DNA from 4 places in the Burkholderia torrens genome. Region 3 is predicted to be linked to each of the others. Evidence: riboswitches for the same ligand, from Rfam matches in the RefSeq annotation. Region 3 holds a riboswitch; each other region holds the start of a gene.
The links. A riboswitch is a leader RNA that binds a small molecule or an ion and turns the genes downstream of it on or off. The one in region 3 is predicted to bind cobalamin.

Region 1 (5,180 bases), 910 kb from region 3:
CGAAATGTTCGAGCATGCGCCGGTGGCCGGCCTCGTGCGACGTATGCGAGAACACGCAGTAGTCGCGCACACCGGGCGCGATGCGCTCGGCGACGAGCAGCGCGGCCGTCGCGATGAAGCCGTCGACGAGGATCGTCATCCGCTCGCTCGCGGCCGCGAGATACGCGCCCGTCATCATCGCGATCTCGAAGCCGCCGAACGTCGCGAGCACGTCGAGCGGCGCGATCGCGTGCGAGTGCTTGACGAGCGCACGGCCGAGCACCGCGCGCTTGTGCGCGAGGCCCTGGTCGTCGAGGCCCGTGCCGCGCCCGACGCACGCGTCGATCGGCACGTCGAGCAGGCGGCTCATCAGGCACGCGGCCGACGACGTGTTCGCGATCCCCATCTCGCCGAATCCGATCACGTTCGTGCCGAGCGACGCATGCAGGCGCACGCGCGCCGCACCGGCGGCCAGCGCCGTCATCGCCTCGTCGCGCGACATCGCCGGCTCCGCCACGAAGTTGCGCGTGCCGCGCGCGACCGGCACCGACACCAGCCGGTCGGACAGCGGCAACGGCGACGCGACGCCCGCATCGACGATCTCGAGCGTGCTCTGCGCGACGCCCGAGAACGCGTTGATCGCCGCGCCGCCGGCCAGGAAGTTCGCGACCATCTGCGCGGTCACCGCCTGCGGATAGGGGCTCACGCCCTCGGCCGCGATCCCGTGGTCGCCGGCGAACACGATCGTCACCGGGCGCTGCACGACCGGCCGCTCGGTGTGCTGGATCAGGCCGATCTGCAGCGCGACCGCCTCGAGCTGGCCGAGGCTGCCGGGCGGCTTGGTCTTGTGGTCGATCACATGCTGCAGGCGTGTGCGCAGCGCGTCGTCGAGCGGCGCGATCGCGGGCGGGAAGTGGGTCGGAGTCGTCATCGGGGAGCCGTGTCGTGGGCGCGGCACGCGCCGCGCATCGAAGGAATCGGAACAGGATAGGTCATTGTCGCGCAGGCCACGCCGGCAGCAGCGCATCGCGGCCGTTCTCGCGGATCAGCACGAGCGGATAGCCGAATGCATCGCTCGCGCGCTCGGGCGTCAGCACGTCGTGCACGGCGCCGGCCCACGCGCGGCCGCGACCGTCGAGCAGCAGCGCATGCGTGGCGAAGCGACGCGCGAGATTCAGGTCGTGACACGAGAACAGCACCGTGCGCGGGCCCGTGTCGAGCCATGCAGTCAGCGCGGTCAGGCAGTCGATCTGGTGATGCAGGTCGAGATGCGCGAGCGGTTCGTCAAGCAGCATCAGCGGCGCATCCTGGCACAGCGTCGCAGCCAGCGCGACCCGCTGCCGCTCGCCGCCCGACAGCGACAGCACGTCGCGCGACGCGAGTGCAGTCAGGTCGAACGTCGCGAGTGCATCGTGCGCGGCCGCGCGATCGCCGTCGCGCTCCCAGCCCCAGCCGCCTAGATACGGAAAGCGGTTGAGCAGCACCGTGTCGAACACCGTCGCGCTGAACGCGTCGTGCAGTTGCTGCGGCATCAGCGCGCGGCGCTGCGCGAGTTGCTCGGGGCGCCACGCGGCAAGCGGCCGGCCGTCGATCTCGACCTGTCCGCCGGCCGGCGGCTGCAGCCCCGCGAGCGTCGCGAGCAGCGTCGTCTTGCCCGCGCCGTTCGGCCCCGCGACACACCAGATCTCGCCGGGGCGGAAGGCTTGCGTGAACCCGGCGAGCAACGTGCGCGCGCCGGCCTTCAGCGTCAGGTCGACGGCGTGCAGTCCAGCATCCGTCATCGCATCGGCCTCCTCAACAACATCCACAGGAACACCGGCACGCCGATCAACGCGGTCATCACGCCGACCGGCAACTGCGCGGGCGCGATCGCGGTGCGCGCGAGCAGGTCGGCCGCCATCACGCCGCCGCCGCCCGCGAGCATCGCGGCCGGCAGCAGCATCCGCTGGTCGTTGCCGAACGCAAGCCGCAGCGCATGCGGAACGACGAGGCCGACGAAGCCGATCGTGCCGGCCGTCGTCACCGCGGCCGCGGCGGCCAGCGACGCGACGAGATAGATCCGCACGCGCACGCGCGCGACGGGCACGCCGAGCGCCTGCGCGGTCGCGTCGCCGCGCAGCAGCACGTTCAGTTGCGGCGCAGCCGGCAGCGCGACGCAGGCGGCCAGCAACAGCGCACCCCACGCGAACCACGGCGCCGTCACGCCGTTCAGGTCGCCCGTGAGCCAGAAGATGATGCCGCGCAGCCGCGCATCGGGTGCGAGCGACAGCAACAGCGTGACGAGCGCGCCCCACCCTGCCGCGATCACGACGCCCGTGAGCAGCAGGCGCGGCGACGCGTCGCGCGCATCACCGCGCCACAGCTCGCGGCGCGCGAGGCCGAGTACGAGCGCGACAGAGACGAGCGCGCCGGCAAATGCCGACACGTCGACGAGCCACCACGCGCCGCCGGCGATCATCGCGACGAGCGCGAAGCCGGCCGCGCCGCCGGACACGCCGAGTACGTAGGGTTCCGCGAGCGGATTGCGCAGCAGCACCTGCAGCAGTGCGCCGGCCAGCGCGAGCAGCGCGCCGCACGCGAAACCCGCCAGCGCACGCGGCAGGCGCAGCGTGCGGACGATATCGGCGAACAGCGCATCGCCGCCATGCGGCACGAGCGATGCAAGCGCCTGCCACGGTGACATCGGCACGCTGCCGATCGACAGCGACGCGACGAACAGCAGCGCGACCACGGCGGCCAGCGCGGCCCAGATCGCGGTAGCGCGCGCGGCGCTCATGCCGTGCACGGCCGCGCGCATGACGCGCGGCGCATCCGCTCGAGGTTGCCGGCCGGGCGTGACTGGGACGCCGTGCGGACGATTGGGGTCAGCATCGAAGAACATTCCGTGAAGCATTGCGCGGCCCGCCTCCCCGCAGGCCGCGCGTCATGAAGCCCGTGCGGGCTTCCCGTCTCGGCCGGTATCCGGGCTGGCGGCGGTCCGGCTCGCCTTCCCGCGCGTGTCACGCGCAGTGGCCCGCGCCCGCATGCGACACCTGCATGCAAGACGCGCCCGAGCCGGCCTGCGTCAAGGGACGCGGCCGCTTACCGTTGCGGGGGCAGCGCAGGTTGGCGCGCTCCATGATCGCGCGCCCTGCTTCCCGTTTAACCGCGCGTGCCACGCGCGAGCACCGAGGCGGCGCCAGTTTAGGAGCGGGTAGCGCGAGCGTCAAGGAAGCGTCCGGACACGTGCGGGAAGCACCGATTCACGGCGAGAAGCAGGGGTGTTACGACTGGAAACGTTACAGATGTCGGATTGCGCGTTATTCCGCGCTAAAATGCTGGGTCTTTAGAGGACGCAGCAAATGCTCAACGAACTCGAAACCTTATCTCAAAATATTGGCCGTCTGATTTCGCTGAACAAGCGCTATCACGCGGAACGGCTCGCGCTCGAAGAGCAGGTCGCGCAATTGCGCACGGAAGCGGACACGGTCCGCGCGGAACTCGCGGAACTGCGTGACGAACGCAATGCGCTCGCGGCCGAGCGCGACACGCTGTCGGCAAAGATCGACGACGCCCAGGTGAAACTGAACGCGATTCTCGAAAAGCTGCCGCGCTCGAAAAGCGCGGAGCAAGCCGACAACCAGCTCGACCTGCTGGATGCGCAGGCGCGTCCGGATGGCGATGACGCGGCCAGCCACGGAGAACATGCATGAGCACCAAGCAGATCGAAGTCTCGATTCTCGGCCAGCCCTATCGGCTCGCCTGTTCGGCCGAGACCGAAGCGGCGCTGCTCGAGGCAGTCGCGCGCGTCGACGCAGAAATGTCGAAAATCCGCTCGAACAGTTCGGTACGCGGCACCGATCGCATTGCGGTGATGGCGGCACTGTCGCTCGCATCGGAATTGCTGCGGCTGCAAACGAGTGTGCGGCACGGTGAAGCATTTCCGGCGGAGGAAATCCGTCGTACAATGCACCAGATGAACGAACAGCTCGGCGCGGTGCTCGCACAGCACGAGACGCAGTAACGTTTCAAACGATGTGTCGATTCCCCTTGATCTCGGCGGTCAACGGTGGTCAAATTGGCGCATCGAATCACAGTTCAGTCAGCTTCCCTGCCTGGTTCGCCAAGGTCATATATTCCTTGAACCAATGCCATGTGCACGGTTGCGGAAATTTGTAGCACGGGCGCGCGCGTCACTCTGTCTGATGTACCCGAAGTGCTGCTAACTGCGACCAATTCTGAACCCCAGGTTCAGGATGCCGGCCTAGCGGCCAAGGCGGGGGCCTATCCAACGGCATCGGGCACGTCCCGGTGCCGTTTTCTTTTGTAGCAGCCTCTTTCTGCGTCGATCACGATCCATGCAATACTGGCTGATGAAGTCCGAACCGGACGAAGCAAGCATCGACGATCTCGCCAACGCCCCGCAGCGCTCGCTGCCATGGACCGGCGTGCGCAACTATCAGGCGCGCAATTTCATGCGCGACACGATGAAGATCGGCGACGGCGTGCTGTTCTATCACTCGAGCTGCCCCGAGCCGGGCATCGCGGGCCTCGCGGAAGTGTCGTCGACACCCTACCCCGATCCCACGCAGTTCGATCCTGCAAGCCCCTATTACGACCCGAAATCGACGCAGGAAGCACCGCGCTGGTTGCTCGTCGACGTGCGCTACGTGAAAAAGTCGCCGCTCGTGCCGCTCGCCGCACTGCGCGAACACGACGAACTCGCCGACATGCGCGTGCTGGCCCGCGGCAACCGCTTGTCGATCACACCGGTTACGCGTGCCGAATGGCGCTTCATCACCGAGAAGTTGATGAAGTAGGCGCACGCCAAAGGTCAAATCTGGTCAGCACACGCATGCCGACACGGAACTCGCGGGTCTTTTGCGCAGCCTAAGCAACCGCTGTCGACCGATCAGGCCGGCCGCCGTTTATTTCGTCGCGCGGTACGCCCGCGTCGTGCACGCGTGATCCGCGTGCGCGCCCTCGCACAAGGAGTCCAACAATGACCAAGAAATCCGCACTCGCGCTGTCGCTCGCCCTCGCCGCCGCCGTTCCCGTCGCGCTGACGCTCGCGTCGCCCGCCGCGCACGCGCAAACCGCGAACCCGCATTTCCCCGAGCCGGCCGGCGTGCTGTCGCTGTCGTCGCAGGCCAGCGCCGACGTGCCGCAGGACATCATCCACATCACGCTGTTCTACGAGCAGCAGGCCAAGGACCCGGGCA
Region 2 (5,180 bases), on a different replicon from region 3:
GCGCGATCCGGCTCTTGAGGTCGTCGAAACTCGGGACATGGGAATACAGGCTGGCCAGCTTGACGTCGAAGTGTCGCGCGAGCGCCGCGCCGGTGAGCTGCTCGAAGCCGGTTTCATCGGCGAGTTGCGCGCCGGCTTCGACCAGCTTGTCCACGGTGATGCCGGCACGTGCCATGACGAATACTATGCGAATTAGTCAAAAAACTAATTCTATTAGTTTTCGCCGCGATGTCAATTTCCCGCACGTGCCGGTCGCGGCGGTCCGTCAGAACGTGTAGCTGACCTTCCCGAACGCAGTCCGCCCGAGCGTGTTGTAGCCGTACGCGGTCATGTATTGCCGGTCGAACAGGTTCGACAGCGTGGCCGACACCGTCAGGTGCGAATTGATCCGGTACGACGCGCGCAGGTTCACGGTCAGGTACGACGGCAGGTACGTCGTGTTGACCGGATCGTCGAACGTCGTTCCGCCGTAGTTCAGCGACGCACCCGTGCTGAGCGCGTGCAGGTGCAGTTCGTCCCACGTGTGGTCCACGGTCAGGCTGACCGTCTGGCGCGGCCGGCGGTTCAGCCAGCTGTCATGGGTCTCGTCCTGCGGATTCAGGATGCCGATCGCGACGCTCACCGGCGTGTAGCGGCCGATCGTCCCCTTGTACGACAGGTCGATCCCGCGGATATGCGCGCGGCCGATGTTCATCGGCGAAAACGTCGCCGGGTTGTAGGCGATCAGGTTGCTGACGCGCGTGTCGTAGATCGCCGCGGAAAACGTGCCGTACGACGTGTTCGCGTCGAGCGCGGCCTCGACCGACGTGCTGCGCTCCGGGCTGAGGTTCGGATTGCCGTAGCCGGGGTAGTACAGGTCGTTGAAACTCGGCAGGCGGAACGCATTGCCGTACGACACGCGCGCCGTGTAGACCGGCGTGATCGCCCACGACAGCGCGGCATTGCCGGTGTTCACGCTTTGCCCGGCGATGATCTCGCGACGCCCCGCGAGGAACAGCGTCACGCTGCCGAGCGTGGCCGACTGATGGAGCGAGAACGCGGAGTCGTTGCGCGTCGGAATGCCGCCGGGCGCATCGACCGGCAGGAACGCCTGTTCGCGCGTGAAGTCGTACGCGAGCTTGCTTTCGCCCGACAGCGGCAGCCCGAACAGGTGGAACCCGCGCGCCTGATGGGTCAGGGAGGTCGACGTGCTGATGCGCTGCGAATCGATCTGGCCGGTCGGGATGGCCGGATCGCTCGCGTAGAGGAACTGCCGATCATTCGCATAACCGAACGACTGGTCGAACTGCGTATCGGGCGTGATGTCGAGATGGAACGCGAGCCCCGTCGTCAGCTGGTGATCGAGCTCGCGGTTCGCATAGCCGCTGTTGTCGAACGACAGGTCGGAGCGGTGATAGAGCGCGAACGTCGAGATCGACCAGTTGTCGCGCGCGTAGCCGAGGCGCGCATCGAGATCCTGCGCGTGATACGGATTGCGGCCGTCCTCGTGATACGGCAAGACGGGCCGCGTCGAATCGATGCCGGCCGTGTTGTATGCGTGCAGGCCGAGCGAGTAGGTGAGCCCGCCGAGTGCGGCGAGCGGCCCGGTCGACGGCACCGTGCCCGACGTGCGCAGCTGCGTGTCGAACGTCTTGTTCGACCCGCCGCCGAACGATACGGTGGTCTGGTTCGGCTGGTTCGACGAGCGGCGCGTGAACAGCTGCACGACACCGCCCATCGCGTTGGCGCCGAACGACGCGGCGGCCGGCCCCGAAATCACCTCGACCCGTTCGAACGCATCCGTCGGCAGGTCGGCCCACGGCGCGATGCCGGTGGTCGGCGAGCCGATCCGGATGCCGTCGATGAACACGGCGACCTGGCTCGCGGACGAGCCCCGGATGCTGACCGATGCGGACGAGCCGGGGCCGCCGGTTTGCGACACGGTCACGCCGGGCAGCGTCGCGAGTGCCTGCGTGATGCTCGGGTCGCTCGGCGACAGCCGGTCGAGATCGGTTCGCGTGAGGACCTGGGTCGACGCATAGCGTCCGTCGAACGATTCGGGCAGGCGGCGCGTGTCGGTCACGCTGATCGTCGGCAGGTCGGCGCTTTCCGCTGGCTGGGCGGGCTGCGGTAGTGCGGTGTCGCCCGCGGCATGGGCGATCGGAGCAAGCAGCGCGGTGGCGGCGGACGTGGCGAGCAGGTAGCGAATGTTCATGAGACAGCGGGAGAAAGCGTGTTGCGCGTACGGCGATCGTGAGCGGACGGCGGGCAGGTTGCGTATGGCGACGGCGTGTCGGTGCGACGCTTCCGGCACGGAAGCGGATTCGGGAACGAAGGACATCTGACGGATCCTGAGGTCGGGTCGTCCATGCAACGGGCGACCGCCAACGGCGGCGCCTGGCGCATCGGGACACCCCGCCCGGTGCGGCTGCTGGACCTCGGGTCGATGGCAGGTCTCCTGGCTCGCGGGTCGTCATCCGTGCAGGCCTTCCCGGTTTCCCAGTGGCATGCAGAGGCACGGATTCGCCGCTCACAGTTGCGGGGGCAGCCGCAGATTCGAGGCGTTGCCCCTCCTGCGTTCCCTTTTGATCCCATCCCTGGGAACCATCAGCGCGCAAGGGTAATGGCGTGCGCTCGGGCGCGTCAATTGCCGCGCCGTGCGGGGATGCGAAAAAACGTCATTACCCGGCCATCGCTTTCCGAATCCTTTCTGTCATGCACCAGCGCTGCATTTATCGTCTGATGAATTGAGGTGATCAAGCGCGATGCGCTCGCGCCTGAACCGGCTCGGCGCGATGCCGGTCCAGCGCACGAACGCGCGCCGGAACGCCTCTTCGCCGCCGAAGCCGAGATACGCGGGCTGCACGTCGCGCTGCCCTCAGCCGGATGCCGAGCGGCGCCACGCTCGCGTCGATCGCCGAACGGCTCGGCCGGCGCGCGTTGTGCGTGCCGCGCTTCGCCAGTTTCCCGCTCGACCAGGCTGCCCGCGCACTCGATCTCGTTCAAACGGGCGAGGCGAAAACCAAGCTCGTGCTGCATGTTGCGGATATTGCGGGCTGAACGACACGCATCGAAACGACTGGAGACAGCATGACCGACACCCCATCGCCGATCCTGGCCGGCAAGTGCGCGCTCGCGCTGTCCAGCCCGCCGGCGCGCGAGCGCACGGGCCTCGACACGCACAGCCTGCATTTCCCGCTCGCGCAGCCACTCGCGGTGCGCTCGCTCGACGGCCGCACGCCGCTGCCGCCGCCGGTGATTCCCGCGTACGCGCATCCTCTCATTGACCCCTCAGGACTCTGACTGACATGACGAATTCGATTCGCTTCGACGGCGGCACCGCCGTGATCACCGGCGCGGCCAGCGGCATCGGCAGCGGGCTGGCACGCCACGCTGCCGCGCTCGGCATGCGCGTCGTGCTGGCCGATCTCGATCCGGCGAAGCTCGATGCATTCGCCGCGACGCTCGATACCGACGTGCTGTGCGTGCCGACCGACGTCAGCCAGCCGGAAGCCGTCGACGCGCTGGCCGAAGCCGCGTGGCGGCGTTTCGGCGGCGTCGACCTGCTGTTCAACAACGCAGGCGTGATGGCGACCGGCTTCAGCTGGGAAATCACGCCGGAACGCTTCGAGCGCAGCTTCGCGATCAACGTGCACGGCGTGCTGAACGGGATCCGCAGCTTCGTGCCGCGGATGCTCGAGCGCAACGTGCCCGCGCGGGTCGTGAACACCGCATCGGTCGGTGGCTTCCTGCCGAGCCCGCTGATGTCGCCGTATTCGGCGACGAAGTTCGCGGTGGTCGCGCTGACCGAGTCGCTGTATGGAGAACTGAAGATGCTCGGCGCGCCGGTCGGCGTATCGCTGCTCGCGCCGGGGCCCGTGCAGTCCGGCATCTTCAACGATCCGTTCGGCGCCGCGCACGACCGGCCCGAGGTGCGCGGTTTCGTCGACACGATGCGCGCGATGCTGAACGCACACGGGCTCACGCCCGACGCGTTTGCCGAACGGGTGTTCGACGGCATCCGCGCAGGGCGCTACTGGCTGATTCCGCAACCGGAGACGATAGACGGCGCGCTGCAGCGGCGTACCGGCGACATTCTTGCGGCACGCGATCCGTCGCTGACGTCGTTCTGAATGCCGGCGGGGCCGGGCGCGGCAGCAGCGCCCGGCGCACGCCGTTACATGTGCGTGCCGGCGTGCGTGCGGCCGCCCGGGTCGCCGCCGCGATCGGGCGGCGTATTGTTCTGATCGATCTTCGCGAGCACGAAGCCGGCGTGCGGCAGCCCGCCGGGAGAGTGGTGCATCGCCTGCGCGACGGCGTCGTGCGGCGATGCGGCGGGGAAACCGGAGGACGTCGCGCCCGGTTGAGCGAACGCCGAAAGGGAGGCGGCCGCCAGGGCGGCGGCGACGATCGCGTGCGTGTTCATGGTGGCTCCTTCACGACTGACTGCGGGACAACGTAATCAGTCTAGGGCGCGAAACTTAACGCGTCGTGAAGGCGCAATGACGTACGGATTACCAGATATTCATGTAAGCCGCGCGCGTCACGCCGGCGTCGATACCAGTGCGCAGAAGTTCTCGAGGTCGACGTTGCCGCCGCTGATCACGACGCCGACGCGCTTGCCCTGCAGCGCGTCCTTCATCCGCCGCACGGCTGCGAACGACAGGCAGCCGGTCGGCTCGACGACAATCTTCATACGCGTGGCGAAGAAGCGCATGCAGTCGACCAGTTCCGCATCGGTCGCGGTCAGGATGTCGTCGACGTCGCGGCGAATGATCGGGAACGTCAGGTTGCCGAGGTACTGCGTCTGCGCGCCGTCGGCGATCGTACGCGGCGTGTCGATCCGGACGATCGCGCCGGACCGGAACGATTGCTGGCCGTCGTTGCCGGCTTCGGGCTCGACGCCGTACAGCTTCGCGTGCGGCGACAGCGCGCGCGTGGCGAGCGCGGTGCCCGACAGCAGGCCGCCGCCGCCGAGCGGCGCGAACACCGCGTCGAGCGGGCCGACTTCGTCGAACAGTTCCTTGGCCGCCGTGCCCTGGCCGGCCATCACGTCCGCGTGGTCGTAGGGCGGGATCAACGTGAGCCCGTGCCGCTCCGCGAGATCGCGGCCGATCTGCTCGCGGTCCTCGGTGTAGCGGTCGTAGGTCACGACGTTGCCGCCGTAGCCGCGTGTCGCGGCCATCTTCGCGGCCGGTGCG
Region 3 (5,180 bases):
CAGAAATAGAACGCGAGATAGGCATGCGGCGGCACGAGATCCGCGTCGTGGTAGCTCGCGTAGTCGTTCTCGCCGCGCGAGCGCGACGGCTGGATGCCGACGAACACGTTGCCCGCGCGCCAGCCGGCGATCGTGAAGCGCCCGTGGCGCAGCGTCGGGTCGGCTTCGGGCGGCCCCCAGCGTTCGTTCAGCGCGTCGCGCACGGTGGCCGGCAACCGCGCGAAACGCGCGACGTAGTCGGCCAGCGGGAAGCTCTGGAACGCCGGGCGCAGCGCATGCACGGCCGTGTCGTTGGTCACGCCTTCGGTGAGCCGTGCGATCAGCGCGTCGCCGTCGGATGGCAGGTCAGCCACTGCGTAGCCCGCGTCGCGCAGCGCCGCGAGCACGCGCAGCGCGGACGCCGGCGTGTCGAGCCCGACGCCGTTGCCGATCCGCCCTTCGCTTTGCGGATAGTTCGCGAGAATCAGCGCGACGCGCTTGTCGGCGTTGTCGAGCGTGCGCAGCCGGCACCAGCCGCGCGCGAGCGCCGCGACGAACGAGATCCGCTCGGCGTCCGGCTGGTAGCGCACGACGTCGACCTCGGTATGCGGGCAGCGATACGCGAGCCCCTTGAAACTCACCGCGCGCGTGACGATGCGCCCGTCGACTTCGGGCAGTGCGATGTGCATCGCGATGTCGCGCGCGTGCAGGCCCTGGTTGTCGGCCACCCACGCATCGCGATTGCCGCCGGACAGGATCACCTGCAGCACCGGCGCGTCGCCGGCAAGCACGTCCGGTTCGGGGCTGTCGATCGCGCCGGCCGCGAACGCGGTCGTGTTCAGCACGAGCGCGACGCCGTGCGTGTCGCAGAGCTGCGTGATGACCTCGCGGCTCACCGCATCCTTCAGCGACGTCACCGCGACCGGCAGCGGATTCAGCCCTGCGTCGATCAGCGCGTCGGCCAGCGCGTCGAACACGGCCGTGTTCGCGGCCTGCCAGTGCGCGCGATAGAACAGGATCGCGACGACGGGCGCGCCGGGCGTCCAGCGCGGCCGCCAGTCGTCGACGCTCGCGCGGTCGCGCGCCGGGTGATACAGCGCGGCGGCCGGCAGCGGGCGCGGCGGCTCGGGTTCGTCGCCGAACCCGAGCGTGTGGAATGCAATGCTGCGCAGCAGTGCGCCGGCGTTGTGCGCGCCGCCCTCGCGCAGATAGCGCCACCACAGCCGGCACAGATCCGGCGTGACGGTGCTCTTCGCGACCAGGTTCGGATCTTCCTGCAGGTCGCCCGAGAACATCGCGAGCCGCTGCCCGCGTTTCGACGCGAGCGACACGGCCTGCTCGATCCCGTACGGCCAATACGCTTCGCCGCCGAGGTGGTCGATCACGACCGTCTTTGCGTGGCGCAGCACGTCGTCGACATAGAAATCGACCGACGCCGGCTGGCGCAGGAACGTGACGTTCGCAAGCCGCACGCTCGGGAAGCCGGCCGGCAGTTGCGGCACGACGCTCGCGAGCAGCGACAGCGTCGTGTCGGCCGAACTCAGGATCACGATGTCGGCCGGCTGCTGGTCGATCCGGACGACGCCCTGCGTATCGTCGACGAAGCCGCCCGGCGTGGTGCGCAGCAGATGCATCGTGCGTTACGCCTGTTGCGGCTCGGCCGCGCACGCGGCGTCGAACGCGCGCTGCAGCGCGGCCGCGTCGAGATCCTCGCCGATCAGCACGAAGCGGCTCGCACGCGTTTCGCCGTCCTGCCAGCGGCGGTCGAAATAGCTGTCGAAGCGGCGGCCGACACCCTGGATCACGAGCCGCATCGGCGCGCCGGGCAGCGCGGCGAAGCCCTTCGCGCGATAGATCGTGTGCGCTTCGACGACCCGCTGCAGCGCGGCGATCGTCGCTTCGCGCGTGCCGGCGTCGCCCGACACGACCACCGAGTCGAAATCGTCGTGATGGTGATCGTGATCGCCGTCGTCGGCCGAGCCGTGATGGTCGTGACGCAGGTGGATCGTTTCTTCCGATGCCGACTCGAGGCCCAGCAGCATCGCGAGATCGAGCTCGCCGCGCGTCGCGCGCACGATCTTCACCTGCGGCGGGATCTCGTCGCGGATCGCGGTTTCGATCTGCGCGAATTTCGCGTCGCCGACGAGATCGGCCTTGTTCACGATCACGAGATCGGCGGACGACAGCTGGTCGGCGAACAGTTCGTGCAGCGGCGATTCGTGGTCGAGGTTCGGATCGGCGCGGCGCTGTGCGTCGACGGCCTGCGGGTTTTCCGCGAACTGGCCGCTCGCGGCGGCCGGCCCGTCGACGACGGTCACGACCGCATCGACCGTGAAGCTGTTGCGGATCGTCGGCCAGTTGAACGCCTGCACGAGCGGCTTCGGCAGCGCGAGGCCCGACGTCTCGATCAGCACGTGGTCGATGTCCGCGCGGCGCTCGACGAGCGCTTCCATCACCGGGTAGAACTCTTCCTGCACGGTGCAGCACAGGCAGCCGTTCGCGAGTTCGTACAGCTGGCCCGCCGCTTCGCCCTGCGCGCCGTCGGCATCCTCGCAGCCGATGCCGCAGCCTTTGAGGATCTCGCCGTCGATGCCGAGTTCGCCGAATTCGTTGACGATCACCGCGATGCGGCGGCCTTCGGCGTGCTGCAGGATGTGGCGCATCAGCGTCGTCTTGCCGCTGCCGAGAAAGCCCGTGACGATCGTGACGGGAAGCTTGCGTAGGGTCATGGTAGGTCCGGTGTCGAAGAGGGAATCAGGACGGGATCGTCGCGTCGGTGGCGGCGAGGCAATTCATCGGGCGAAGCGCAGGAAGATCGCCGCGTGATCCGCGCGGACGGCCGCACGACGGGCGGAACAACGAATCGGACATGACGCTTCCTTGCGAACGGTCGACATCGTGAATGCCAACACGGCTGCCGCCGGCCCTGCCCGCGCCGCCTGCCGTTCGCCGTACCGGCCTGGACGCGTTCGCGCGGGGGGCAGATCGGCGGAGGAAGCGGGAAACACCGGGCGTCGGGCCTGCTGCGGCCGTGGACGATGCGCCGCCTCCCCGCGGCGCTGAACCCCAAACGTTTAGGCCGGTATCCGGGCTGGCGAACACGCCGCTTCGCCTTCCCGGATGCGCGCGGCATCCAGTGGCGGTCGTCCGCCTGCACGAGGCAGGCGGCGAAGCGGCGCTGCATCGCGCTGCGCGCGACACGTTCGCTTACCGTTGCGGGGGCAGCACAGGTTGGCTCGACTGCGGTGCAGGCAGGCTCCCTGTTTCCCGTTTAACTGCGCGCGCCGGAGCGGCACGCGCGAGCACCAAAACGCGTGCGAGTGTAGGCGGCGGTGCGGGGAGCGTCAAGGCAAGCGGCCAGCAGCGAACGCGAATGATTGTCGTTTTCAACTAGTCGAGATAAACTTCACCCGATAACAACGAAACCACTGCGCAACGGCAATGTGAGGCAATCACTCAGTCATCCTTAAATTTCCATGTCGAAACGACACAAATCCGGGCAGCGCTTTCCGGTGCTGGCCCTGTCGCTGTGCTCGATCGCCGGCGTCGCCTCCTTCCCTGCCCCGGCGGCCGAATTCGATGAAGAACTGCCCGCGGTCGAGGTGCGCAGCCGCCGTCATCCGAACGATCCGCGCGCCGAACGCGTGAGCACTGCGACTCGCACCGCGAGCGATCCGCGCGACGTACCGCAAACGATCGACAGCGTCGCGGTCGAGGAAACGCTGTCCTATGGCGGCCGCACGCTGGCCGACGCGCTGGCCGGCGTGCCGGGCGTGTCCAACACGTCGGATACGCGCTTCGATTCGTTCCGTATTCGCGGCTTTTCCGCCGCGGGCGACCTGCTGCTCGACGGCATGCGCGACGACGCGCAATACGTGCGCAGTCTCGGCAACATCGAACGCGTCGAAGTGCTGAAGGGGCCGGCGGCGGCGCTGTACGGGCGCGGCAGCGGCGGCGGCGTCATCAACCGGATCACCAAGCAGCCGCTGCCGGAAAACTTCGGACATCTGTCGGCGGCGACCGGCAGTTATGGGCGGCTCGGTGCGTCGGTCGATCTCAACCGGACCCTGTCGAGCGCATGGAGCGTGCGGCTGAATGCCGGACGCGAACACGCAGGCAGCTTCCGCGACCATGTCGACGGCACGCGCCAGTACGTCGCGCCGTCGATCAAATGGCGGGGCGCGCGGCGCAGCTGGCTGCTGCAGTTCGAATACGACGCGTACCGACGCGTGCCCGATCGCGGCATGCCGGCGCCGGTCGCCGCGCTTGACGCGGCCGGCAAGCCGGTCGCGTACTCGCTGCCGTCCGCGCGGCGAGCAACCTTCTTCGGCGCGGCGGGCCGCGACACCATCCGCGACGCGAACATGAACTGGCGCTCGGTCTTCACGCACGCGTTCGATGACGGCTGGGAGCTGCGTCATACGCTGGGCGTGCTGGATTTGCGCAGCACCTTCGACAATACCTACGTCACGCAAAGCTACGTCACGAAGCCGCGCGACTATCGGCGCGTGCAGCGAGCGCGCTACCTGCAGGACATGACGCATCTCAACGTGCAGACCGGTATCGAACTGGGCGGCAAGGTCGCGACCGGAGCGGGGCTGCATCATCTGCTGTTCGGCATCGAATACGGCTGGCAGAAACGCAATCCGACGCTCTGGCAGGCCGATGCGGCGCCGGTCCCGATCAGCGGACCGGATCGTTTCGCACTGGCCGGCTCGGCGCCGCGCCCGTATGCGATGAATCGCCACCGTGTCAGCGACTACGCAATCTTCGCGCAGGACCGCATCGACCTCGGCCGAGCGTGGAAGCTGCTCGGCGGCCTGCGCGGGGAACGCTTCGACGTCGCTTCGACCAACGCGCTGAACGGTCTGCATTCGCGGCGCACGACGACGGCCTGGAGCCCGCGGCTCGGCGTCGTGTGGTCGCCGGTCGGCGCACACAGCTTGTATGCGTCGTACAGCAAGAGCTTCGCGCCGGTCGGCGGCGACCTGATCGGCATCACGCCGGACGCGCGCGGCAACGCCAACGATCTCGGCCCGCAATACAACCGCCAATACGAGATCGGTGTGAAAAGCGACTGGCGCGACGGCGCGCTGAGCACGACGCTCGCACTGTTTCAGCTCGATCTGTACAACCGCCGCGTCGCCGACCCGGTTCGGCCGGGATTTTTCGACCTCACCGGCCTCGAGCGCAATCGCGGC
Region 4 (5,180 bases), on a different replicon from region 3:
TCAGCACGAGCAGCAGCAGTGCCGCGCACAGGAAGCCGACGATCGGCGAGAACAGCAGCGACTTGCCGACGCCGAGCGCCTGGGCCCAGTCGACGCCGCTCGTGCCGGACGGCCCGTGCATCAGCTGGTTCATCAGCCCGACGCCGATGATCGACCCGATCAGCGTATGCGAGCTCGACGACGGCAACCCGAAATACCAGGTCGCGAGGTTCCAGACGATCGCGGCGATCAGCAGCGCGAACACCATCGCGAAGCCCGAGCCGCTGCCAACCTGCAGGATCAGCTCGACCGGCAGCAGTTGCAGGATGCCGAACGCGACGGCGCCGCTCGAGACCATCACGCCGAGGAAGTTCCACATGCCGGACCAGATCACCGCGACGTTCGGCGTCAGCGAGTGCGTATAGATCACGGTGGCGACCGCGTTCGCGGTGTCGTGGAAGCCGTTGACGAATTCGAAGCCGAGCGCGATCAGCAGCGCGGCGCCGAGCAGCAGGTACGGGAACAGCTTCCCTTCGCGGACCGGCGACAGATCGTCGATCAGGTGCGTGGCGATATAGATCGCGCCGAGCGCGAGCACCAGCAGGAAGACGGCATAGCCGACCTGCCTGGTGCGTTCGACGGAGCCCGAATTGTTCGGTGCGGACGAAGCAGGTTGATTCATGACGGCATCTCGTAAGGGAACCGCGTCCGATCCTATCTGCGGCCAGCAGACAGTTTGATGACAGTCGGGACCACGAACGGTGTGCGTTGTCGACACGTAAGGAAAATGAAGGCATGCATGCGCGACGCGAGGTACCGGCCCGCATCGTCATCCACATAGTGAGCGCAAGACGGGCCTATGCGTTGTCGTCCGTGCTCAACGTCCATCCATGTGGTGATGCGACGAGCGTCGTGCAGGACAGCGGCGCGATGTCGAGGCGGGTTGCTGTCTTCGAATCCATCCGCAACGCATGCGCGACGGCCGCGCGAACGATCGTCGCATGCGTGACCGCAACGATGTCGCGGTCGCGCTGCAGCGTGTCCAACCAGGTGCCGACGCGGCGCATGGTGGCGTCGAACGATTCGCCGCCGTGCGGCGACGCTGACGGGTCGCTGATCCACGCACCCAGTTCGTCCGGCAAGTCGCGTGCGAGGTCGTGCAAGCGCTTGCCGCGCCAGTTGCCGTAGTCGATGTCGCGCAGTGCGTCTTCAACGTCGGCATGTAACCCGAGTGCGTCGGCGGTCTGCCGCGCACAGCGCGCAGGGCTGCACAGCACGAGCGAGCCGTTAACGCCTGCCCACCGGTCGCGCAGTGCAGCGGCTTCGGCGAGCCCGCGGGCATCGAGCGGATCGTCGTCGGGAAACGTGCCGGTGCGCATCGCCCGGGTCGGCGCGTGTGCGATCAGGTGCAGCGAGGCATGCAGGGTCATGTCGGTTTTCGGGGAATCCGGAGCGGGACGCAATCGTCACCGTGCGATCACTTCAATACGCGAACGTTCGCGCGTACAATTCGCCCGATACGAAACGCGGAAGCCGGTGCAATTCCGGCGCGGTCGCGCCACTGTAACCGGGGAATCGACGATCCCGGAAGCCAGACCTGCCTTCGTACCCATTCAACATTTGTCGGGGCGCGAATCCCCTGAGGTGCATCCATGAGCGAAGCAGTGCTGAAGCCGGCGGCCGTGCCGGCACCCATCCCCGTCCGTGAACTGTTGCCGTGGGCCGTGTTCGTCGGCCTGATCCTGTTGCTCGCGCTTTATTTCGTCGGCGCGGAACAGGGCGCGACGTCGCTCGTGCCGGGCATGTACGTCCACGAGTTCGTCCACGACGGCCGCCATCTGCTCGGCTTTCCCTGCCACTGACGCGGAGGCCGTGATGGTCGGAAAGCTGCTCATGCGCGGGATGCTCGCAGGCATCGCCGCAGGCCTCCTCACGTTCGGTTTCGCCAGAATCGTCGGCGAACCGCAAGTCGATCAGGCAATCTCCTTCGAAGAAAAAACCACCGCCGCCAGTGGCGAGGCACCGGAGCCCGAGCTGGTCAGCCGCCGGACGCAGGCGGGCCTCGGGCTGCTGACGGGTGTCGTGACCTACGGCGCGGCATTCGGCGGGCTGTTCTCGCTGGTTTTCGCGTTTGCCTACGGGCGAGGCAGCCGCCTCCCCGCACGGCCGCTGGCCGCGTGGCTCGCGCTGGCGGCATTCATCGCGCTCGTGATCGTGCCGAACCTCAAGTACCCGGCCAATCCGCCGTCGGTCGGCGATCCCGACACGATCGGCTACCGCACGGGCCTGTTCTTCCTGATGATCGCGATCTCGGTCGCGACGATGGTGTTCTCGGTCAGCGTGCGCCGCCATTTGCTGGCGAAGCTCGGCCAGTGGAACGCGTCGATCGTCGCCGGGCTCGTGTTCGTCGCGATCATCGCGGCCGTGCAGGTCGGGCTGCCGTCTGTCAGCGAGTTGCCGGCCGATTTCCCGGCGGCCGTGCTGTGGAAGTTCCGCGTCGCGGCGATCGGCATGCAGGTGATCATGTGGACGACGATCGGCCTGTTGTTCGGCGCCTGGGTCGAGCGCAGCGAGCGCATCGGCTTGCGCGCCGCCTGACGCGCAGCGCAGCGGGGCGCGCCTAGCGCAGCATGCGCGGCGCGCTCCCCGTCGATTCGCGCGCCAGCGCGACGAACGCGGCCAGATAGTCGATCGATGCGTCCGCTTCGCGGATGCCGAGGAAGATCTGCTTCGCGATCCCCTTCTTGCCGAGCTTGACCGGCACGACCGCCATCCGGTCTGCATACTCGTCGGCCAGCCATCTCGGCAGCGCGGCCACGCCGCGTTCGCTTGCCACCATCTGCAACATGATGTCGGTCGTCTCGATCGACTTGTGCCGCCTCGGCACGATGCCGGCCGGCGTCAGGAACTGGTTGTAGATGTCGAGCCGGTCGGTCTCGACCGGGTACGTGATCAGGATCTCGTCGGTCAGTTGCTCGGGCGTCACGTAGTCGGCGTTCGCGAACCGGTGCGAGTCGGCGACCACCAGCACCTGCTCGTAATCGAACACGGGATCGAAGCGCAGCCCCGGCTTGTTCAGCGGATCGGGCGTGACGAGCACGTCGATGTCATAGCCGAACAGCGCGCCGATGCCGCCGAACTGGAAGCGCTGCTTTACGTCCACGTCGACGTCGGGCCAGCGCGACAGGTAGGGCGAAACGACCTTCAGCAGCCACTGGTAGCACGGGTGGCACTCCATCCCGATGCGCAGCGTGCCGCGCTCGCCCTTCGCGTACTGCTTCATCCGCTCTTCGGCGAGTTCGAACTGCGGCAGCAGCCGGTTCGCCAGCTTCAGCAGATATTGCCCGCCCTGCGTGAGCCGCAGGCCGCGGCCTTCGCGGTCCCAGATCGGCGTGCCGAGCTGCTGCTCGATTTTCCGGACGGTATGGCTGAGCGCCGATTGCGTGAGGTGCAGCGCATGGGCGGCCGCGGTCAGCGAGCCCTGGCGCTCGACTTCACGAATGACGACGAGATGGAATCGTTCCAGCATGGATTTCGCTCGCGCAACGAATGCATGAACAGTTTTAATGGATGAATGAAATAATGCCATTTTATTTCATGGTTTGAAATCCCTATGATGGCTGCCGGATCTTCAATTCTTCTCTGGACGGCAGCTTATGGTGACGACACACAACCTCGGTTTTCCGCGCATCGGCGCGAAGCGCGAACTCAAGTTCGGTCTCGAACGCTACTGGAAGGGCGAGTCGTCGCGTGACGATCTGAAGGCGCTCGGTGCCGAGCTGCGCCAGCGCCACTGGCACGACCAGCGCGATCTCGATCTCACGCCGATCGGCGATTTCGCGTTCTACGACCAGGTGCTCGACATGAGCTTCACGCTCGGCAACCTGCCGAAGCGCGTGCAGGATTTCCATGGCGACGCGCTCGACAACTATTTCCGCGTCGCGCGCGGCCGCTCGGCGCAGTCGGCGGAAGAACATGCGGCATGCTGCGGCGGTGTCGCGGCCGGTGAAATGACGAAGTGGTTCGACACGAACTACCACTACATCGTGCCGGAGTTCCACGCGGACACGAACTTCTCGCTCGACCCGTCGCGCCTGCTGCAGCAACTGGCCGAGGCAAACGCGCAGGGTGTGAACGCGAAGCCCGTGATCCTCGGCCCCGTCACGTACCTGTGGCTCGGCAAGGCGAAGGACGATTCCGATCGCCTCGCGCTGCTGCCGAAGCTGCTGCCCGTGTACGGCGCGCTGCTCGATACGCTGACCGCACAAGGTGTCGAATGGGTGCAGATCGACGAACCGATCCTCGTCACCGAGCTCGACGCCGAATGGCGCCAGGCCTTCCGCACCGCATACGCGGCGCTCGAAACACGCCGCATCAAGCTGCTGCTCGCCACGTACTTCGGCCAGCTTCAGGACAACCTGACGCTCGCGGCGTCGCTGCCGGTCGACGGCCTGCATGTCGACGCGATCAACGCACGCGACGAAATCGACGCGCTGGTGCGCGAGCTACCTGCCGAGCGCGTGCTGTCGGTGGGCGCGATCAACGGCCGCAACATCTGGAAGACGGACCTGAGCGCGACGCTCGACTGGCTCGAGCCGCTCGCGAAGCAACTGGGCGATCGGCTGTGGCTCGCGCCGTCGTGCTCGCTGCTGCACGTGCCGGTCGATCTCGCGAGCGAGGAGAAGCTCGATGCGGAAATTCGCTCGTGGCTCGCGTTCGCGCTGCAGAAGCTCGATGAGCTGAAGGTGCTCGCGACCGCGCTGAACGAAGGCCGCGACAAGGTGGCCGATGCACTTGCCGCGAACGCCGCCGCGATCGATTCGCGCCGCCGCTCGCCGCGCGTGAACAACCCGGCGGTGAAGGCCGCGATCGCGCGCATCGACGCGCAGCTCGGCAACCGCGTGAGCCCGTATCCGCAGCGTGCGTCGAGGCAGTCGGCGCGACTGAACCTGCCGGCTTTCCCGACGACGACGATCGGCTCGTTCCCGCAGACCGCCGAGATCCGCCAGGCACGCAGCCAGTTCAAGGCCGGCGCGCTGGACGAAGCCGGCTACCGCACGGCGATGCAGGCCGAGATCGCGCGCAGCGTCCGCGAACAGGAATCGCTCGAACTCGACGTGCTCGTGCACGGCGAAGCCGAGCGCAACGACATGGTCGAATACTTCGGCGAACAGCTCGACGGCTACGCGTTCAGCCAGTTC

Region 1: it holds a riboswitch for cobalamin, as region 3 does, so the genes downstream of both, AC5LXX_RS12700 (FecCD family ABC transporter permease) here and cobW (cobalamin biosynthesis protein CobW) in region 3, are expected to answer to the same signal.
Region 2: it holds a riboswitch for cobalamin, as region 3 does, so the genes downstream of both, AC5LXX_RS22935 (TonB-dependent receptor domain-containing protein) here and cobW (cobalamin biosynthesis protein CobW) in region 3, are expected to answer to the same signal.
Region 4: it holds a riboswitch for cobalamin, as region 3 does, so the genes downstream of both, AC5LXX_RS18195 (CbtB domain-containing protein) here and cobW (cobalamin biosynthesis protein CobW) in region 3, are expected to answer to the same signal.

Annotation. Positions count from the first base shown of each region.
Region 1 covers NZ_OZ480211.1:2,749,950-2,755,129, forward strand. The annotation lists gene cobT (nicotinate-nucleotide--dimethylbenzimidazole phosphoribosyltransferase) at 1-910, opposite strand, end outside; gene AC5LXX_RS12695 (ABC transporter ATP-binding protein) at 972-1,760, opposite strand; gene AC5LXX_RS12700 (FecCD family ABC transporter permease) at 1,757-2,755, opposite strand; cobalamin riboswitch at 2,915-3,166, opposite strand; gene AC5LXX_RS12705 (ATPase) at 3,321-3,671, shown strand; gene AC5LXX_RS12710 (cell division protein ZapA) at 3,668-3,982, shown strand; RNA gene ssrS (6S RNA) at 4,064-4,245, shown strand; gene AC5LXX_RS12720 (EVE domain-containing protein) at 4,317-4,778, shown strand; gene AC5LXX_RS12725 (SIMPL domain-containing protein) at 4,961-5,180, shown strand, end outside.
Region 2 covers NZ_OZ480212.1:1,480,392-1,485,571, forward strand. The annotation lists gene AC5LXX_RS22930 (TetR/AcrR family transcriptional regulator) at 1-175, opposite strand, end outside; gene AC5LXX_RS22935 (TonB-dependent receptor domain-containing protein) at 266-2,194, opposite strand; cobalamin riboswitch at 2,411-2,603, opposite strand; partial or broken gene AC5LXX_RS22940 (AraC family transcriptional regulator) at 2,693-2,836, opposite strand; gene AC5LXX_RS22945 (hypothetical protein) at 2,866-3,039, shown strand; gene AC5LXX_RS22950 (hypothetical protein) at 3,070-3,282, shown strand; gene AC5LXX_RS22955 (SDR family NAD(P)-dependent oxidoreductase) at 3,288-4,112, shown strand; gene AC5LXX_RS22960 (hypothetical protein) at 4,157-4,405, opposite strand; gene AC5LXX_RS22965 (threo-3-hydroxy-L-aspartate ammonia-lyase) at 4,523-5,180, opposite strand, start outside.
Region 3 covers NZ_OZ480211.1:1,835,312-1,840,491, reverse strand. The annotation lists gene cobN (cobaltochelatase subunit CobN) at 1-1,613, opposite strand, end outside; gene cobW (cobalamin biosynthesis protein CobW) at 1,620-2,708, opposite strand; cobalamin riboswitch at 3,040-3,304, opposite strand; gene AC5LXX_RS08385 (TonB-dependent receptor) at 3,456-5,180, shown strand, end outside.
Region 4 covers NZ_OZ480212.1:398,215-403,394, forward strand. The annotation lists gene AC5LXX_RS18185 (inorganic phosphate transporter) at 1-661, opposite strand, end outside; gene AC5LXX_RS18190 (histidine phosphatase family protein) at 837-1,409, opposite strand; cobalamin riboswitch at 1,460-1,598, shown strand; gene AC5LXX_RS18195 (CbtB domain-containing protein) at 1,632-1,841, shown strand; gene AC5LXX_RS18200 (CbtA family protein) at 1,855-2,577, shown strand; gene AC5LXX_RS18205 (LysR family transcriptional regulator) at 2,600-3,508, opposite strand; gene metE (5-methyltetrahydropteroyltriglutamate--homocysteine S-methyltransferase) at 3,636-5,180, shown strand, end outside.